DNA from 3 places in the Pseudomonas sp. S32 genome. Region 1 is predicted to be linked to each of the others. Evidence: predicted binding sites of a transcription regulator. Region 1 holds the regulator's gene; each other region holds the start of a gene.
The links. The regulator FliA, encoded in region 1, starts transcription of late flagellar genes. The targets are predictions, from matches to a motif close to CTAAAGTTTNNNNNNNNNNNGCCGNTAA.
Positions count from the first base shown of each region.

Region 2: a site for FliA is predicted at 3,952-3,979, ahead of IAE38_RS19755 (methyl-accepting chemotaxis protein). Genes of this name have one in related genera too.
Region 3: a site for FliA is predicted at 2,061-2,088, ahead of IAE38_RS08485 (methyl-accepting chemotaxis protein). Genes of this name have one in related genera too.

Region 1 is NZ_JACVVF010000088.1:813-6,942, reverse strand. It holds partial or broken gene IAE38_RS23370 (Hpt domain-containing protein) at 1-352, opposite strand, end outside; gene IAE38_RS23365 (protein phosphatase CheZ) at 365-1,153, opposite strand; gene IAE38_RS23360 (chemotaxis response regulator CheY) at 1,174-1,548, opposite strand; gene fliA (RNA polymerase sigma factor FliA) at 1,654-2,394, opposite strand; gene fleN (flagellar synthesis regulator FleN) at 2,391-3,224, opposite strand; gene flhF (flagellar biosynthesis protein FlhF) at 3,318-4,625, opposite strand; gene flhA (flagellar biosynthesis protein FlhA) at 4,637-6,130, opposite strand, start outside.
Region 2 is NZ_JACVVF010000047.1:10,694-16,823, forward strand. It holds gene IAE38_RS19740 (RNA polymerase sigma factor) at 1-268, shown strand, start outside; gene IAE38_RS19745 (FecR family protein) at 272-1,105, shown strand; gene IAE38_RS19750 (TonB-dependent siderophore receptor) at 1,229-3,742, shown strand; gene IAE38_RS19755 (methyl-accepting chemotaxis protein) at 4,041-5,681, shown strand; gene IAE38_RS19760 (hypothetical protein) at 5,768-6,097, opposite strand.
Region 3 is NZ_JACVVF010000011.1:56,175-62,304, reverse strand. It holds gene IAE38_RS08490 (pseudouridine synthase) at 1-422, shown strand, start outside; gene IAE38_RS08485 (methyl-accepting chemotaxis protein) at 466-2,031, opposite strand; gene acnA (aconitate hydratase AcnA) at 2,275-5,016, opposite strand; gene rlmM (23S rRNA (cytidine(2498)-2'-O)-methyltransferase RlmM) at 5,242-6,130, shown strand, end outside.

The DNA.
Region 1 (6,130 bases):
CGGGCGTTGCAGGCGTCACTTCGCTGCGCTCGCGCACCTGGCCAAACATGCTGTTGACGGTATCCAGTGCTTCAAGCACCACGTCCATCAATTCCGAGTCGACCCGGCGCTCACCTTTGCGCAACACGTCGAACACGTTCTCGGCGATGTGGCAGCACTCCACCAGCTCATTGAGCTGGAGGAAGCCGGCGCCCCCTTTTACAGTGTGGAAACCGCGAAAGATCGCATTGAGCAAGTCGGCATCGTCTGGCCGGCTTTCCAGCTCGACCAGTTGCTCGGACAGTTGCTCAAGTATTTCGCCGGCCTCTACCAGGAAATCCTGGAGGATTTCTTCATCGGCGCCGAAGCTCATCAAACGTGCTCCTTAAAAACCCAGGCTGGACAGCAGATCATCGACATCGTCCTGACCGGACACAACGTCTTCACGCTTATCGGCATGAATCTGCGGACCTTCACCCCGAGTCGGATGTTTTTCTCGATCTTTTTCTGCACGCAATTGATCTTGGTCATGCTGGATGCCGGCGAAGCGGTCCACCTGGCTGGCCATCATCACCAGTTTCAGCAGGTTGCTCTCCACTTCCGTCACCAGGGCAGTGACCCGTTTGATCACCTGCCCGGTCAGGTCCTGGTAGTCCTGGGCCAGCAGAATGTCATTCAGATGGCCAGCCACCTTGCGGTTGCCTTCAGCGCTGTGCGTCAAGAAACTGTCGACACGTTTGACCAGGTCGCGGAACTCCGTGGCGGCCACTTCGCGGCGCATGAAGCGCTGCCAGTCTGCGCTAAGGGCATTCGCTTCGGTGGCCAGGCCGTTGAGCACCGGGGTGCTTTCTTCGACCAGGTCCATGGTGCGGTTGGCCGCGCCTTCGGTGAGCTTGACCACATAGGACAGGCGCTCGGTGGCGTCGGTAATCTGCGACACCTCTTCGGCCTGCGGGATGGTCGGGTCGATCTGGAAACTGACGATGGCGCTGTGCAGCTCACGGGTCAGCTTGCCAACTTCCTGGTACAAGCCGCGATCGCGGGTCTGGTTCAGCTCGTGAATCAGCTGCACCGCCTCGCCGAAACGGCCCCGCTCCAGGCTTTCTACCAGCTCCTGGGCATGCTTCTTGAGCGTGGATTCAAACTCGCCCAACGACGTTTGTGATGAATTCATGGCGCGCCCCCTGACGTGACTCAGCCGTTGACGCGTTCGAAGATCTTCTCGATCTTTTCTTTGAGAACCTGCGCGGTGAACGGCTTGACCACATAGCCGTTAACGCCGGCCTGGGCCGCTTCGATGATCTGATCACGCTTGGCTTCAGCCGTCACCATCAGCACCGGCAAGGCCCTGAGCTTGTCGCTGGCGCGCACCTTGCGCAGCAGGTCGATACCCGACATGCCCGGCATGTTCCAGTCGGTCACCAGGAAGTCGTAGTGGCCGTTTTCCAGCATCGGCAGCGCCGTGGTGCCGTCATCGGCTTCTTCGGTGTTGCTGAACCCCAGGTCACGCAGCAGGTTCTTGATGATCCGCCGCATCGTCGAAAAGTCGTCGACGATGAGGATTTTCATGTTCTTGTCCAATTAGACCTCCAAGCAGTCTCAAACGCGCTCGGCCCCGAGCGCGCACTCAATCAATTCGGTACAACGTGGAAAACGACTACAACGACAGCGGGCTCAACGTGCCCGCCATTCCCCCAGACGGCTGCGCAAGCGCGCGGCGCATTGGCTGTGCAACTGGCTGACCCGCGATTCGCTGACACCAAGGACCTCGCCGATCTCCTTGAGGTTCAGCTCCTCGTCATAGTAAAGCGCCAGTACCAGGCGCTCACGCTCGGGCAGGTTGGCAATGGCATCGGCCAACGCAGCCTGGAAACGCTCGTCCTCCAGGCCACGGGCAGGCTCAGCCTGCCCACTGGCACCATCCTCATGCAGCCCTTCGTGCTCACCGTCCTGCAACAGGTCGTCAAAACTGAACAGGCGACTGCCCAGGGTATCGTTCAAGATCCCGTAGTAATCATCGAGACTCAACTTGAGTTCGGCAGCAACTTCATGATCTTTAGCGTCACGGCCGGTTCTTGCTTCAACGGCGCGCATGGCATCACTGACCATGCGGGTGTTGCGGTGCACCGAACGCGGCGCCCAGTCACCCTTGCGCACCTCGTCGAGCATGGCCCCGCGGATGCGGATGCCGGCGTAGGTTTCGAAGCTGGCGCCCTTGCTGGCGTCGTATTTGTTGGCCACTTCCAGCAGCCCGATCATGCCGGCCTGGATCAGGTCCTCGACCTGGATGTTGGCTGGCAGCCGTGCCAGCAGGTGGTAGGCAATGCGCTTGACCAGCGGGGCGTAGCGCTCGATCAGCTGGTACTGCGCGTCCTTCGACGCGCGGCTGTACATCTTGAAGCCGCTGGCACTCATAGCACCGGACCCGCACTGGTGGGTTGCACCAGGCGCTCGACGAAGAACTCCAGGTGGCCGCGTGGGTTGGCTGGCAACGGCCAGGTGTCCACCTTCTGGGCGATGGCCTTGAAGGCCAGGGCGCATTTGGAGCGCGGGAAGGCTTCGTAGACCGCGCGCTGTTTCTGCACGGCCTTGCGCACGCATTCGTCGTAGGGCACGGCGCCCACGTATTGCAGGGCCACGTCCAGAAAACGGTCGGTCACCTTGGTCAGCTTGGCGAACAGGTTGCGCCCTTCCTGCGGGCTCTGCGCCATGTTGGCCAGCACGCGGAAGCGGTTCATGCCGTAGTCGCGGTTCAGCAGCTTGATCAGCGCATAGGCGTCGGTGATGGACGTGGGCTCGTCGCACACCACCAGCAGGACCTCCTGGGCGGCGCGGACAAAGCTGACCACCGAGTCACCAATACCGGCAGCGGTGTCGATCACCAGCACGTCAAGGTTGTCACCGATCTCGCTGAACGCCTGGATAAGCCCCGCGTGCTGGGCGGGCGCCAGGTGCACCATGCTCTGGGTGCCCGAGGCGGCCGGCACGATACGCACCCCGCCAGGGCCCTGCAGCATCACATCGCGCAGCTCGCAGCGCCCCTCGATCACGTCCGCGAGGGTGCGTTTGGGGGTGAGGCCCAGCAGGACGTCGACATTGGCCAGGCCCAGGTCGGCGTCCAGCAGCATGACCCTGCGGCCCAGTTCGGCCAGTGCCAGGGACAGGTTCACTGAAACGTTGGTCTTGCCGACGCCACCTTTGCCGCCGGTCACGGCGATCACCTGTACGGGATGCATGCTACCCATGTCTGTTCTTTACCTTGTCTCGCTGGGACTCAGGCCACACGAAGGGCAATTCTGCGTGCCCCTTGGCATAGCTACCTTGCACACACTTCATGTTCAACCCGCTCGCCGAGGGTTGTGGTAGAGATCAGCGAACATGTCGGCCATGGCCTCTTCGCTGGGCTCATCCTGCTGTTGCACACTGACCGCCCGGGTGACCAATTGGTGCCCGCGTGGCAGGTGAAGATCGTCCGGAATGCGCGGCCCATCGGTCAGATAGGCCACCGGCAGCCGGTAACTGATGGCAAGGCTCAGCACATCGCCGAGGCTTGCCGATTCATCAAGTTTGGTCAGGATGCAACCGGCCAGGCCACAGCGGCTGTAGCTGTGGTAGGCGGCGGTGAGCACCTGCTTCTGGCTGGTGGTGGCCAGCACCAGGTAATTCTTCGCGGCGATGCCCCGCCCTGCCAGGGTTTCGAGCTGCATGCGCAGGGCCGGGTCGCTGGCCTGCAGGCCAGCGGTGTCGATGAGGACCACGCGCTTGCGCAGCAGCGGCTCCAGCGCCGCCGCCAGGGACTGACCGGGGTCGACGTAGGTGACCGGCACGTTGAGGATGCGGCCCAGGGTTTTGAGCTGCTCCTGGGCACCGATGCGAAAACTGTCCATGCTCACCAGCGCCAGGTTGTTCGCGCCGTACTTGAGCACATAGCGTGCGGCCAGCTTGGCCAAGGTGGTGGTCTTGCCCATGCCGGCCGGGCCGACCACGGCAATCACACCGCCCGCCTCGATCGGCTCCACCTCCGGGATATCGATCATGCGTGCCAGGTGCGCCAGCAGCATGCGCCAGGCATGGCGCGGCTCCTCAATCTCGCCGGTCAGCGCCAGCAGCTCCCGGGCGATCGGCCCGGACAGGCCCAGGCGCTGCAGCCGGCGCCACAGCGTAGCCTGTTGCGGCTTGCTGCCTTGCAGCTGGGTCCACGCCAGTGAGCCCAGCTGCACTTCGAGCAACTGGCGCAGGCCCGAAAGCTCGGAGCGCATCGCATCGAACAGACGCGGGTCTACCGAGGCCTGGGCGGGGGCAGCGGCCGGCTGAGGGGCATCCACATGGGGTTCAACCAGCGGTTCGGCAGCAGTCAACGATTGCCCGGCAAACAATTGGCGGTTGCTCTCGCTGTTGTCCTGACGCTGGTCGAGCTCGGCCTGAACCGTGGCAATGCGCGAGTGGGTCTTGCGCAGTTCTTCTTCAAGCTCGGCATTGGGCACCCGCGGTGCCAGGGCGGACAATTTGTAGTCGAGCGCCGCCGTCAGCTCGACACCGCCGGCGATGCGGCGGTTACCGATGATGGCCGCATCAGCGCCCAGCTCATCGCGAACCAGCTTCATGGCCTGACGCATATCAGCAGCGAAAAATCGCTTAACTTGCATTATCCACTACCTCAGCCGTTAGGGCCCACGGTGGCAACGATGGTGACTTGCTTGTTGTCAGGAATTTCCTGATACGCCAGCACGTGCAGGTTCGGTACAGCCAGCCGGCCAAAACGCGAGAGCATGGCGCGGATCGGGCCGGCGACCAGGAGGATGGCCGGTTGGCCTTGCATCTCCTGACGCTGGGCGGCTTCGATCAGCGAACGCTGCAGCTTTTCGGCCATGCTCGGCTCCAGAAGAACACCGTCTTCCTGACCTTGCCCGGCCCGTTGCAGACTATTGAGCAAAATCTGTTCCAACCTGGGTTCAAGGGTGATCACAGGCAGCTCGGACTCAACGCCTACAATGCTTTGCACGATGGCGCGACACAATCCGACGCGCACTGCCGCCACCAGCGCGGCGGTATCTTGACTCTTGGCCGCATTGTTGGCGATGGACTCGGCAATGCTTCGAATGTCCCGCACCGGTACCTGCTCTGACAACAGCGCCTGCAATACCTTCAACAGCCCCGACAAGGAAATGACACCCGGCACCAGTTCTTCAGCCAGTTTAGGCGAAGCCTTGGCCAGTACCTGCAGCAGCTGCTGAACTTCCTCGTGGCCGATCAGTTCGTGGCAGTGTTTCTGCAGGATCTGGTTAAGGTGGGTGGCCACCACAGTGCTGGCATCTACCACGGTGTAGCCCAGTGACTGCGCCTGGGAGCGCTGGCCCACATCGATCCACACCGCTTCCAGGCCAAAGGCCGGGTCACGGGCGGCGATGCCGTTGAGGGTGCCGAACACCTGGCCGGGGTTGATGGCCAGCTCACGGTCCGGGTAGATCTCGGCTTCGGCCAGGATCACGCCCATGAGGGTCAGGCGATAGGCACTGGGCTGCAGGTCGAGGTTGTCGCGAATATGCACGGTGGGCATGAGGAAGCCCAGATCCTGGGACAACTTCTTGCGCACGCCCTTGATACGCGCCAGCAACTGCCCGCCTTGGTTGCGGTCCACCAGGGGGATCAGGCGGTAGCCCACTTCCAGGCCGATCATGTCGATCGGGGTGACGTCGTCCCAGCCCAGTTCCTTGGTTTCGGCTGCGCGCTGTGGCGAGGGCAGCAGGTCTTGTTGGCGTTGCGCTTCCTGCACCGCCAGCTGTTTGGTTTTCTGCTGCTTTTTCCAGACCAGGTAGGCGCCACCGCCGGCCATCAGGCCAAGGCTGAGGAAGGCGACATGGGGCATGCCGGGTACCAGGCCCATGACGATCATCAGCCCCCCCGACACCGCCAGCGCCTTGGGCGAGTCGAACATCTGCCGGTTGATCAGCTTGCCCATGTCCTCGGAGCCCGAGGCGCGGGTAACCATGATGGCGGCGGCAGTGGACAGCAACAGCGATGGCAACTGCGCCACCAAACCGTCACCGATGGTCAACAGGGCGTACACCTTACCGGCGTCACCGAAGCTCATGCCATGCTGCAGCATGCCGATCAGCATGCCGCCGATCAGGTTGATGAAGAGAATCAGCAG
Region 2 (6,130 bases), on a different contig from region 1:
ACCTGACTGCCATGTGCATGAGCTTGATGGCGCCGCAGCGTTGGACTTCGAGCAACAGTTGGAAGCACTGCTGGCGATCATCGACGCGTTGCCGGCGCGCGCCCGGCAGGTGTTCCTGCTGCATCGGATCCACGACATGCCGCAACGGGAGATCGCGGGTGAACTGGGGATCTCGGTGAACATGGTCACCCAGCACTTTGCCCGGGCGATGCGCAGCATTGCCCAGCGCTGGGAGCCTGCGCGGCAGGCATTGGCGGGGCGGGGCTGAGCCATGGCACAGCCCCGTCGGCCCGACCCGGGCGACCCACTTACGGCCTTCGAACGCGCAGTGCGCGAACGGGTGCCTTCGCGTGAGGCCGTGCTGGCTGAAGCCAAGGCGCAAACCGCCCGGCAGCGCACACGCAAGAAAGTGCTGGGCGCCACGGTTTCGGTGCTGTGCCTGGCGGCCACGTTATGGATGTTGGACCCGGCCTGGCGTACGGATGATCTGCGCACCGGTTATGTCCAGCGCCAGCGCCTGCAGTTGCCCGACGGCAGCCTCGCGGTGCTCAACAGCGCCACCCACCTGCGTATCGAACACCGCTTGCGTAGCCGCCAGTTTGAACTGCTGGAAGGGGAGGCCGCCTTCACCGTTGCGCACGGTGCCTGGCCGTTTATCGTCCGCAGCCAAGGGGTGACGGTGCGGGATATTGGCACCGTATTCAACGTGCGCAGCGACGCCCGCGGTGTCGCGGTTGCGGTGCTGGAAGGCGCGGTGGAGGTTTCAACCGCTTCGGTTGCGCCACAACGCCTGGAGGGCGGCCAGCAGGTGCTGGCGAGCAATCAACGCCTCGGCCGTGTGACAGCACGTGCGCCATCGCAGGCCAGTGCCTGGCAGCAAGGCAAACTGCGCTTTGATGGCACACCGCTGCGCGAGGTGCTGGCCGATATCCGTCGCTACCGCCAGGCACCGGTCAACCTGGCAGACCCGCGTTTGGCGCACCTGCGTGTATCTGGGGAGTTTGACACGGCGGCCATCGAATCGCTGATTGACCTGCTGCCGGCGATTCTGCCCGTGATAGTGACCCGTTCCGGTAATGGCACCGTTACTGTGAGCGGCCGATAGCGCTGTCGCCGGGGCGGTTATCAGAAGCTAACGAGAATTTTTCGCATCGCACCTCAACATTGCGCTGCGTTCATCCGCCACTGCCAATGAACGTCACTTTTGATCGCGTCATTGGGGAGCTGCATGAACAACCACACACCACCGCGCCGTATCCATGTCGGCCGCCTGTCGGCACTGGCGGCAAGCCTGCTGCTGGCCTCCAGCCTGCAGGCCCAGGAAGCCCAGTACAACGTGAATGTACCTGCCCAGCAACTGGACCAGGCGCTCAACGCCCTGGCCCGCCAGACGGGCAGCCGCATCCTGTTCGCCACCGATACCGCTGCGGGCCGGCAGGCACCTGCGCTGGCTGGCCATTTGAGCGTGGATCAGGCGCTGCAACGGCTGTTGCAGGGTTCGAGCCTGGGTGTGGAGAAGACGGCGGAGGGCAGCTATGTGATCGCCGAACAGGTCACTGCCGACAATGCGCTGACCCTCGGGGCCATCACCATTCAGGGGCAGGGGATGGGTGAGGCGACCGAAAACAGCAAGTCATACACGGCAGGCCTGGTCAGCGTGGGTTCGAAGACGCCCACCAGCCTGAAGGACACCCCCCAGACTGTTTCCATCATCAGCCAGCAGATGATCGAGGACCAGCGCATCACCACGCTGCCCGAAGCCATGAAGCGTACCCCGGGCATCACCGTGCGCAACAACAGTTACAGTTCGCAGCAGTTCTATTCCCGGGGTTTCGGTATCGACAACGTGCAGATCGACGGCACGTCACCGATGGACATCGGCACCGGGCTAGGCACCTTCTACAGTGAGCGGCTGTACGACATGGCGCCCTATGACCACGTTGAGGTATTGCGCGGTGCAAGTGGGCTGTTGGGCGGCACCGGGGACCCGGGTGGCATCGTCAACCTGGTGCGCAAGCGGCCAATGGCCAGCTACCAGCTGAAACTGAACACTTCTGCAGGCTCCTGGGACAACTACCGCAGCGAAGTGGACCTCACCGGCCCTCTGGGCCTGGACGGCAAGCTGCGCGGCCGGGTAGTGGCGGCCTACACCGACCGCCAATACTTCATGGACAAGCGCAGCACCGAAAAGCCGTTCCTGTACGGCATTCTGGAAGCGGACGTTACCGATGACACGATGCTGACGGTGGGTGGCAGCTACGACAAGGTCAAGGACAACGGTACCGGGGACGGCCTGCCGCGCTACAGCACGGGTGGCGACCTTAAACTGCCGCGCAGCACCTGGTTCACCTCCAACCGGGCATGGTCGGACAGCTACACCCGGGAATGGTTTGCCAAGATCGACCACAGCTTCAACCCGGACTGGAAGCTCAACGCTTCCTATACCCACTCGTATAACAGCGCCAACGTCGAGGGTATAAACCCTTACGGCTCAGTAGACGAAACCACTAACACCGGCACGTACTGGTGGGGCAGCTACGTTTCAAGCTGGAGCAACCAGTCGGTATTCGACATCAACCTCTCGGGCACCTTCGACGCCTTTGGCCGCCAGCACGAATTGCTGCTGGGCGCCGACTACCAGAAGGTGACCAGTCGCTGGCGCGCTGCCATGGGTGTCAACGGTAAAGGCGGGTTGATCGACCTGTGGAACCCTGGTGCCACGCCCTTGCCGGAGTTGGGCTCCAACCGGAGTTTCTGGCGGGACTACAACCCCAATACGCGAGAGCAGTACGGCGCCTATACCACGCTGCGCCTGCAGTTGACCGACCCGCTGAAACTCGTGGCCGGTGCCCGCGCCCAGCGTTACAGGTTCGAGCAGGCCTATAGCCTGCGCAACAATGACGGCACCGGGCCGTGGCAAGAGCAGGACCGGGTCACCGACCGCGAAGCGACCACGCTGGTGCCCTATGGTGGGCTGATCTATGCGTTGGACGAACAGTGGTCTGCTTATGCCAGTTACTCGGAAGTGTTCAAGCCGCAGTCGCAGAAAATGCAAGGCCCCGAGGCCTCCCCATCACCCCTTGAGCCAATGACCGGTAAAACCTATGAAACCGGCCTCAAAGGAGAGCTGTTCCAGGGTGCGCTCAATGTCAGTGCAGCGCTGTTCTACACCACCCGTGAGCACCAGGCGGCCACCGACCCGGCATACCCTAACCCACCCTTCAGCTACAGCAGCTCATGTTGCTTCCTGGCGCAGGACAAGGTCATCAGCAAAGGCATCGACCTGGAGGCGACCGGCGAGATCATGCCGGGGTGGGGCATCATGGCGGGGTATACCTACAACATGATCCGTAACAGCAGCGAAGAGACGCTGTCGAGCACGGTAACGCCCCGTCATCTGTTGAAGCTGTGGAGCGTCTACAACTTGAAGGGGGCGCTGGAGGGCTGGCGCGTGGGGGGTGGGGTAACGGCCATGAGCCCCACTTACGTCACCGGTAAAGCCTACCGATTTGATGACAACGGCAATGTGACAGACAGCAATGATTATGATTTCAGCCAGCGCGGTTATGCGGTTTACGATGCCATGGTTGAATACGATATTGATAATCATTGGACTGTTGCGCTAAACGGCAACAATTTGTTCGATCGCCGTTATTACGCCAGTGTCGGCACTTCTGAGTATGGGAATTACTACGGCGAGCCGCGCAACGTTGTGCTGACGCTGCGTGGCACCTTCTGGTAAGCAGCATTGCTGCGCCCGGACGCCTGCCTGAACCGCAGGCGTTTTTTATACGCGTCAACGATGTGGCGCCATTTTTTTCATTAATGTCATCGACCATTGGAACGCTTGGCGCAGGGGTGGGGTCAGTGTCTTGGCAATTGGCCATTAGTCACGTTCAAGGGCGTACTGATCGTCCTGGCTTTTGAGTTGATGAAAAACATCGCACGGCACTTCAGGGCACTGGGGTGCCGCCGATACAGCATTGATGCCAGCGCCTGAGTGCAATTGCAGCCCATCCCTTTTATTGCAGGCCTCCCTAATGAATTGGTTCTACGACGCCAGACTAGCAATCAAGCTGTACCTCGCCTTCGCGCTTTGCGCATTGATCACCTTGATTGTAGGAGTTGTCGGTAGCCAAGGAATCGGCTCGTTGTCTTCGAGTTTGCAACTCGTGTTCTCCAATAACCTGGTGTCGGTGGCCAAAACCGCCGAAACCCGCTCCAGTGCAATTGCCCAGAGTCGTGATCTTTATCGCTTCCTGGCGGCAACCACCACCAATGCGCCGCAAGAGGAACGCAGTGCCATTCTCGCCTCCATGAAAGAGAATCGCCTGACAAGCGAAAAAGCCTTCGCTGTTTATCGTGCAACACCCTTGGCTGATGACGAGCGTGCGGCTGGCGACAAGATGGAAAAGGACTGGCCCGCCTACCAGGCGGTCGTCGACCGGACCGTGGCGACCATTCAGAGCGGCGACCTTGCAGCTGCCAGGCTGCTGATGGCCGGTGAGTTGCACCAGGCCTTCCGTACCGTGATCGACGAACTGACCATCATGGTCGAATCCAACAACCGCCAGATCGGTGAGGGCGCACAGGATGCCAAGGACAGTGAGGCGGCTGCCAAGCTCAACCTGTACATCGGCATTGGTGTCGCATTCGTGGCTGCACTGCTGCTGGGCATGTTCATCAGCCGGGTAATCAGCAACCCGATTGCGGTGGCTGTTCGTAACGCCGAACGCATTGCGGGCGGCGACCTCACCAAAGCGGTTGAAACCGGCCATGCCGATGAAACCGGCCAACTGCTGACCGCGCTGGGTGGCATGCAGAACAACCTGAAAACCACGATTCAGCAGATCGCCAGTGCGGCAGACCAGTTGGCCTCCGCCGCCGAAGAATTGAATGCAGTCACCGAAGAAAGCACCCGCGGGCTGGTGCGGCAGAACGACGAGATTCAGCTGGCGGCCACTGCGGTGACCGAGATGAGCGCAGCGGTGGACGAAGTGGCGCGTAACGCAACGTCCACCTCCGAGGCCTCCCGCCAAACCAGCCAGGAAGCGGCCAGTGGTCGTGACCAGGCCCGCGAAGCGGTGCAGGCCATTACCAGCGTCAACAGCGAAATCGGCCAGTCGACCGTGATTGTCGACGAACTGGCGGGCAGCGTGCGTGATATCGCCAAGGTGGTGGACGTGATCCGTGGCATCGCCGAGCAGACCAACCTGTTGGCGCTCAATGCGGCGATCGAGGCCGCGCGTGCCGGTGAACAAGGGCGTGGCTTTGCCGTGGTCGCCGACGAAGTGCGCGCACTGGCGGCGCGTACCCAGGCGTCTACCGGTGAGATCGAAGCCATGATCACCAGTGTGCAGTCGCGTGCCGACGATGCGGTGAAGGCCATGGGCAACAGCCGCAGCCTGGCAGACAGCACCGAGGCGTTGGCCAAGGCCACGGGTGAGTCGCTTGAGCGGATCGCCCAGAACATCGCCCAGATCAACGACCGTAACCTGTTGATCGCCACGGCGTCGGAAGAGCAGGCCAATGTGGCGCGGGAGGTGGACCGCAACCTGATCAACATTCAGGACCTGTCGACCCAGACCTCGGCAGGGGCCAACCAGACCAACGCTTCCAGCCAGGAACTGTCGCGTCTGGCCATTTCGTTCAATACCCTGGTCAACACCTTCAAGCTGTGATGCGTGATCGTGCGGGTTGACCTGCGGCGGGGCAGGGCAGGGCAGGCAAGGCGCAACTGATGGGCCTTGCCTGGGCCCGCAACGGGTCAGTCGACCCGCACGAACACGTTCTTGGCCATTTCGCTGCCGCCAATGGCTTCCAGGCGCTTGCCGCCCTCCAGTACACGAACGTTCAGCAGGGCCATGCCGTCCTTGTTGCGGGCGGTGACCACGTCATCCTTGCGCTCCCACTCATCCACTTTCAGCTTGTTGCCATTGGCGATGATGTAGTCCTTGGAGAACTCCCAGGTTTGCTTGGGGGTTTCGAAGCCCATCACGGTGGTGGTCTGTTCATAGGTGCCTTCGAGGGCGTCATTGCCGCAGCCGGCCAGGACGAAAAACGGCAGGGCGGCAAGGGCGAGTTTCAGGGTACGCATGGGATTTCCTTTTCGGGTGGTGAATCGGGGGTG
Region 3 (6,130 bases), on a different contig from region 1:
CCTACCAGCGGCTGTTCCCCGAGCGGCGTATCGAAAAACGCTATCAGGCCATTGCCGCCGCCATGCTGCAGCACAGCTTTCCGCTGGTGCATAAAAGCCGTCTGGAGCACGGGGAGCCGTTTTTCCGCATGCATGAGGTGGACGGGCAGGCCAACAGCGAAACCGTGGCTGAAGTGCTGGAAAAGAATGGCGGGCTATGGCGCTACGGCCTGTCCCCGGTAACGGGCAAGACCCACCAACTGCGGGTTCACATGGCCGCGTTGGGGGCGGGTATCAGCAACGATCCTTTTTACCCCCACCTGCGCACTGTCGAAGATGACTACCAACAACCGCTGAAACTGTTGGCCCAGAGCTTGCGTTTTGTCGACCCGCTGTCTGGCGAGGAACGCTATTTCCAGAGCCGTCTGCAACTCGACTGGTAACGCCTGCAAAGGCGCCCGGTAACGGGCGCCTGGCGTACAGGCCTCAGCGGTTGAACCGCTCCACCAGCGAATACTGGCTGCCGGCAGTCGTGTTCAGCTCCTCGCTCAACAGCGCCGAATGCTGCGCCTGCTCGGCTGTTTGGTCAGCAAGGTCGGCAATGGTGCTGATGTTGCGGCTGATCTCGTCGGCCACTGCGGTCTGTTCTTCGGTTGCGGCGGCAATCTGGGTGGCCATGTCGGTGATGTTGGCCACTGCCTCACTGATGCCCACCAGCGCCTCGTCGGCCTGCATCACCCGATCCACCCCCTCTTGCGCCTGACGGTGGCCGCTTTCCATGGTGGTGACGGCATTGCTGGCGGTCTGTTGCAGCTTGGCGATCAGGCTGTGGATCTGCCCAGTGGACTCGGCGGTACGCTGGGCCAACTGGCGCACCTCATCGGCGACCACCGCGAAACCACGCCCCATCTCACCCGCGCGCGCTGCCTCGATGGCTGCGTTGAGGGCCAGCAGGTTGGTCTGGTCGGCAATGCCTTTGATCACATCCACCACGCCGCCGATCTCGTCGCTGTCCTTGGCCAGCTGGGTCACGGTCTGCCCGGTTTCGCCAACTGCCGCCGACAGGCGCTCGATGGCTTCACGGGTTTCACCCGCAATCTGCCGACCCTGGCCAGTAAGGCGGTTGGCCTCCTGGGTGGCATCGGCGGTGCGTTGCACGTGGTTGGCCACTTCCTGGGTAGTGGCGGCCATCTGGTTGACGGCGGCAGCAACCTGCTCGGTTTCCACCCGCTGGCGTTCCAGCCCCGAAGAGCTCTTGTGTGCCAGTACATCGGATTGACGCGCCTGGTCGCTCAAGTGCTCGGCGGTATCCTGCAGGCGTGTCAGGCAGGTTTTCATGCGTGCGTCCTGGCTCAGCATGGCCATTTCCAGGCGTGCCTGCACCCCGCGGCTGTCGGTGTACATTTGCGCGATCAGCGGGTCGGACGTGGTCTGTTCGGCCAGGCGCAGCAGGCGCTTGAGCCCGCGCTGCTGCCAGGTCAGGCCCAGCAGGCCCAAGGGCACGGAAAGCGCCGCGGCCAACGCGAAGCCCCAGGAGTGTCCCAGCCATATGCCAATCAGGAAGCCGATCTGGCTGATCAGAATGAACGGCAGCCAGTCCTGCAGCACCGGCAGCCAGCGGTCGCGGCGCGGGACCGCGGGTTTGCCCTGGTTGATGCGCTGGTACAACGCCTCGGCGCGGCGGATCTGCTCAGCGGTCGGCTTGACCCTGACCGATTCGAAACCGACAACCTGGTTGTTTTCGAAAACCGGTGTGACATAGGCATTGACCCAGTAATGGTCGCCGGTCTTGCAGCGGTTCTTGACGATACCCATCCAGGGCTGGCCCTGCTTGAGGGTTTGCCACATGTGGGCAAAGACGGCGGGCGGCACGTCGGGGTGACGGACCAGGTTATGCGGCGCACCCATCAGCTCTTCGCGGGTAAAACCGCTGATTTCGATGAACGCATCGTTGCAGTATGTAATAACGCCTTTGGCATTGGTGGTGGAGATCAACCGCTGCTTGGCAGGGAAAGTCCGTTCTCTCTGGGTAATCGGCTGGTTGTTACGCATGGCTTGGATGTCCGCGGGGCTTTGGAGGGCTATCGGCACGCCGCGTGTTTTGTTGAGGGAATATTTGCAGGGCTTGATCCAAAGCAATACGCCAGTAACGCACTTGAATTACCAAACGTGACAGTTCGCAGCTGATAGCCGCAATAACGCGCTTTTTATTGCGTTTAAGTGACGGCGCGGTGAACTATTCATTGCGCTGATTGTAGGGGCACCTGCGCGCAGGGCGCAGATGCCCTATTGCCTTCACGCCGCTATGAGTTGGCGCAACACGTAATGCAGGATGCCGCCGGCCTTGAAGTATTCCACTTCATTGAGGGTGTCGATGCGGCATAACACCTCGATGTCCAGCTGTTGCCCATCCTCGCGGATGATGCGCAGTGGCAAGCTCATGCCGGGGTGAATGTGCACGCCTTCAAGGCCGGTTAGCTCGATCTGCTCCCTGCCGGTGAGGCCCAGCTGCTTGCGGTCATGCCCAGCCTTGAACTGCAGAGGGAGCACGCCCATGCCGACCAGGTTCGAGCGGTGGATACGCTCGAAGCTCTCGGCAAGCACAGCCTTGACCCCCAGCAGGTTGGTGCCCTTGGCCGCCCAGTCGCGGCTGGAACCAGTGCCGTACTCCTGGCCAGCAATCACCACCAGCGGTGTGCCGTCCTGTTGGTAACGCATGGCGGCATCGTAGATGGACAGTTTCTCACCCGTGGGTACGTACAAGGTGTTACCACCTTCCTCGCCGCCGAGCATTTCATTGCGGATGCGAATATTGGCAAAGGTGCCCCGCATCATGACTTCGTGGTTGCCGCGGCGCGATCCGTAGGAGTTGAAATCCCTGGGCTCCACACCTTTGTCACGCAAATAACGCCCTGCCGGGCTGTCGGCCTTGATGTTGCCCGCAGGCGAGATGTGGTCGGTGGTGACCGAGTCGCCCAACAGCGCCAGTATGCGTGCGCCACGGATGTCGGTGATCTGCGGGGCGGGGCCCTCGATCCCCTCGAAGAAAGGCGGGTGCTGGATATAGGTGGAGTCGTCTTGCCACACATAGGTCGCAGCCTGCGGCACTTCGATGGCCTGCCACTGTGCATCGCCGGCAAACACCTCGGCGTACTCCTTGTGGAACATCGCGGTATCGACCTTGGCTACCGCAGCAGCCACTTCCTGCTGGGTGGGCCAGATGTCCTTCAGGTAGACAGGTTGGCCATGCTTGTCGGTGCCCAGCGGGTCCTTGGTCAGGTCCACACGCACACTGCCTGCCAGGGCATAGGCCACCACCAGAGGCGGGGAGGCCAGCCAGTTGGTCTTGACCAGTGGGTGTACCCTGCCTTCGAAGTTGCGGTTGCCCGACAGCACCGAGGCGACGGTCAGGTCGGCGTTGGCAATGGCTTTTTCAATTGGCTCGTCCAGCGGCCCGGAGTTACCGATGCAGGTGGTGCAGCCATAGCCCACCAGGTCGAAGCCCAGTTCGTCGAGGTAGGGCGTAAGCCCGGCCGCGTGGAAGTACTCCGTGACCACCTTCGAACCAGGGGCCAGCGAGCTCTTGACCCACGGCTTGCGTTGCAGGCCTTTTTCCAGGGCCTTTTTGGCAACCAGGCCTGCCGCCATCATGACGCTGGGGTTGGACGTGTTGGTACAGGAGGTGATGGCCGCAATGACCACGGCGCCGTCGCGCAGTGTGTGGGTCTGCCCCTGGTGGCTGTAGTCGATTTCACCGGCTTGGTCAGCATTGCCAACGGCCACGCCGCCGCCGCCCTCGCTCTCCAGCCGCCCGACTTCGCGGGCAAGCGGTTTGGGCTGCAGTTCGATGAAGTGGTCGAAGGCTTGGCTGACTTGGCCCAGTGCTACCCGATCCTGCGGGCGCTTGGGCCCTGCCAGGCTGGATTCCACATCGTGCATGTCCAGGGCCAGCGTGTCGCTGAACAACGGTTCCTGGCCCGGTAGGCGCCACAGCCCCTGGGCCTTGCAGTAATGCTCCACCAGTTCCACGGTGGCAGCCGGTCGGCCCGATAGCCTCAGGTAGTCCAGGGTTACATCATCCACCGGGAAGAAACCGCACGTGGCGCCGTATTCCGGTGCCATGTTGGCGATGGTTGCACGGTCGGCCAGGGGCAGCTCGGCCAGGCCGTCGCCGTAGAATTCGACGAACTTGCCCACCACGCCTTTCTTGCGCAGCATTTGGGTCACCGTCAGCACCAGGTCGGTGGCGGTGATGCCTTCGCGCAGCTTGCCGGTCAGCTTGAAGCCAATCACCTGCGGTATCAGCATCGATACGGGCTGGCCGAGCATCGCCGCTTCCGCTTCGATGCCGCCCACACCCCAGCCCAGCACGCCCAGGCCATTGATCATGGTGGTGTGCGAGTCGGTGCCCACCAGCGTGTCGGGGAACGCGTAGGTACGGCCGTCCGCCTCGCGGGTCCAGACCGTACGGCCCAGGTATTCAAGGTTGACCTGGTGGCAGATGCCGGTGCCCGGTGGTACCACGCTGAAGTTGTCGAAGGCACTTTGGCCCCAGCGCAGGAATGCGTAGCGCTCGCCGTTACGCTGCATTTCGATGTCGACGTTTTCGCCGAAAGCCTGTGCAGTGCCGTAGTGGTCGACCATCACCGAGTGGTCGATGACCAGGTCCACCGGCGACAGCGGGTTAATGCGTTGTGGGTCGCCGCCAGCCTTGGCCATGGCCGCGCGCATGGCGGCCAGGTCGACCACTGCAGGGACGCCGGTAAAGTCCTGCATCAGCACGCGGGCCGGGCGGTACTGGATTTCGCGGTCCGAGCGGCGCTCGGTCAGCCACTGGGCCAGCGCTTGCAGGTCGTCGCGGGTGACGGTTTTGCCGTCCTCCCAGCGCAGCAGGTTTTCCAGCAGCACTTTCAGCGACATGGGCAGGCGCTGCAGGTCACCCAACTGGCGGGCGGCCTCGGCAAGGCTGAAATAGTGGTAGGTCTGGTTGCCGACTTGTAGCGGCTTGAGGGTTTTCAGGCTATCGAGCGAGGGCATTGCCAACTCCTTCTGCGCCGGTGCCAGGCAACGACGCAAGGGGTTGCCAGTAGCACCGCTGTGTACCAGCCCGCACGGCACGGGCCTGGCTGAATGGTCAGGTTAGTCCGGTTTGCGTTACCTGACCCTTTTCTGGACCGGCGGGGCATGTCGCAGGTTCCGAACTTCCTTTATCATCGCGGCCCTGCCGGCGCCTTGGGTGCGCCAGCCGTCGTGGAGTGAGAGATGAATACCCTGTTCATGCATTGCCGGCCCGGTTTCGAGGGCGAGGTGTGCGCCGAGATCAGCGAACACGCTGCCCGTGTGGGCGTTGCCGGTTACGCCAAGGGCAAGGCGCATGGCGCCTGCGCCGAGTTCGTCTGTAGCGAGGCGGGCGCTGCCGAGCGGCTGATGGGCGCGCTGCGCTTCAGCCAGCTAATCTTTGCGCGGCAGTGGGCATGTGGTGGGTACATCGAGTTGCCGGAAACCGACCGCATCAGTGTGCTGCTGGAGCAGCTGGCGGGCCAGCCGGTGTTCGGCAGCCTTTGGCTGGAAGTGCTGGACAGCAATGACGGCAAGGAACTGTCCACGTTCTGCCGCAAGTTCGAGGCGCCGTTGCGCAAGGCGCTGGAGAAGGCTGGCCGGCTGGTCGAGGACACTTCACGCCCGCGCTTGCTGCTGACCTTCATCAGCGGCCGACGGGTGTTTGCCGGAAGTGCACCGCCTGCCAACAGCGCGCTTTGGCCAATGGGCATCCCGCGCCTGAAATTCCCCCGCGAGGCGCCCAGCCGTTCGACGTTGAAGCTGGAAGAAGCCTGGCACCAGTTCATCCCGCGGGACCAGTGGGAGCAACGCCTGGGCGACGACATGACGGGGGTGGACCTGGGTGCTTCGCCTGGCGGCTGGACGTATCAGCTGGTGCGACGGGGCATGCTGGTCACGGCCATCGATAACGGGCCTATGGCAGAAAGCCTCATGGACACGGGGTTGGTGCAGCATTTGATGGCCGATGGTTTCACCTGGCGGCCGAAGCAGGCGGTGGACTGGATGGTGTGTGACATCGTCGAGAAGCCGGCGCGAACCACTTCGCTGATCGAAACGTGGTTAGGCGAAGGGCTGTGTCGGGAGGCGGTAG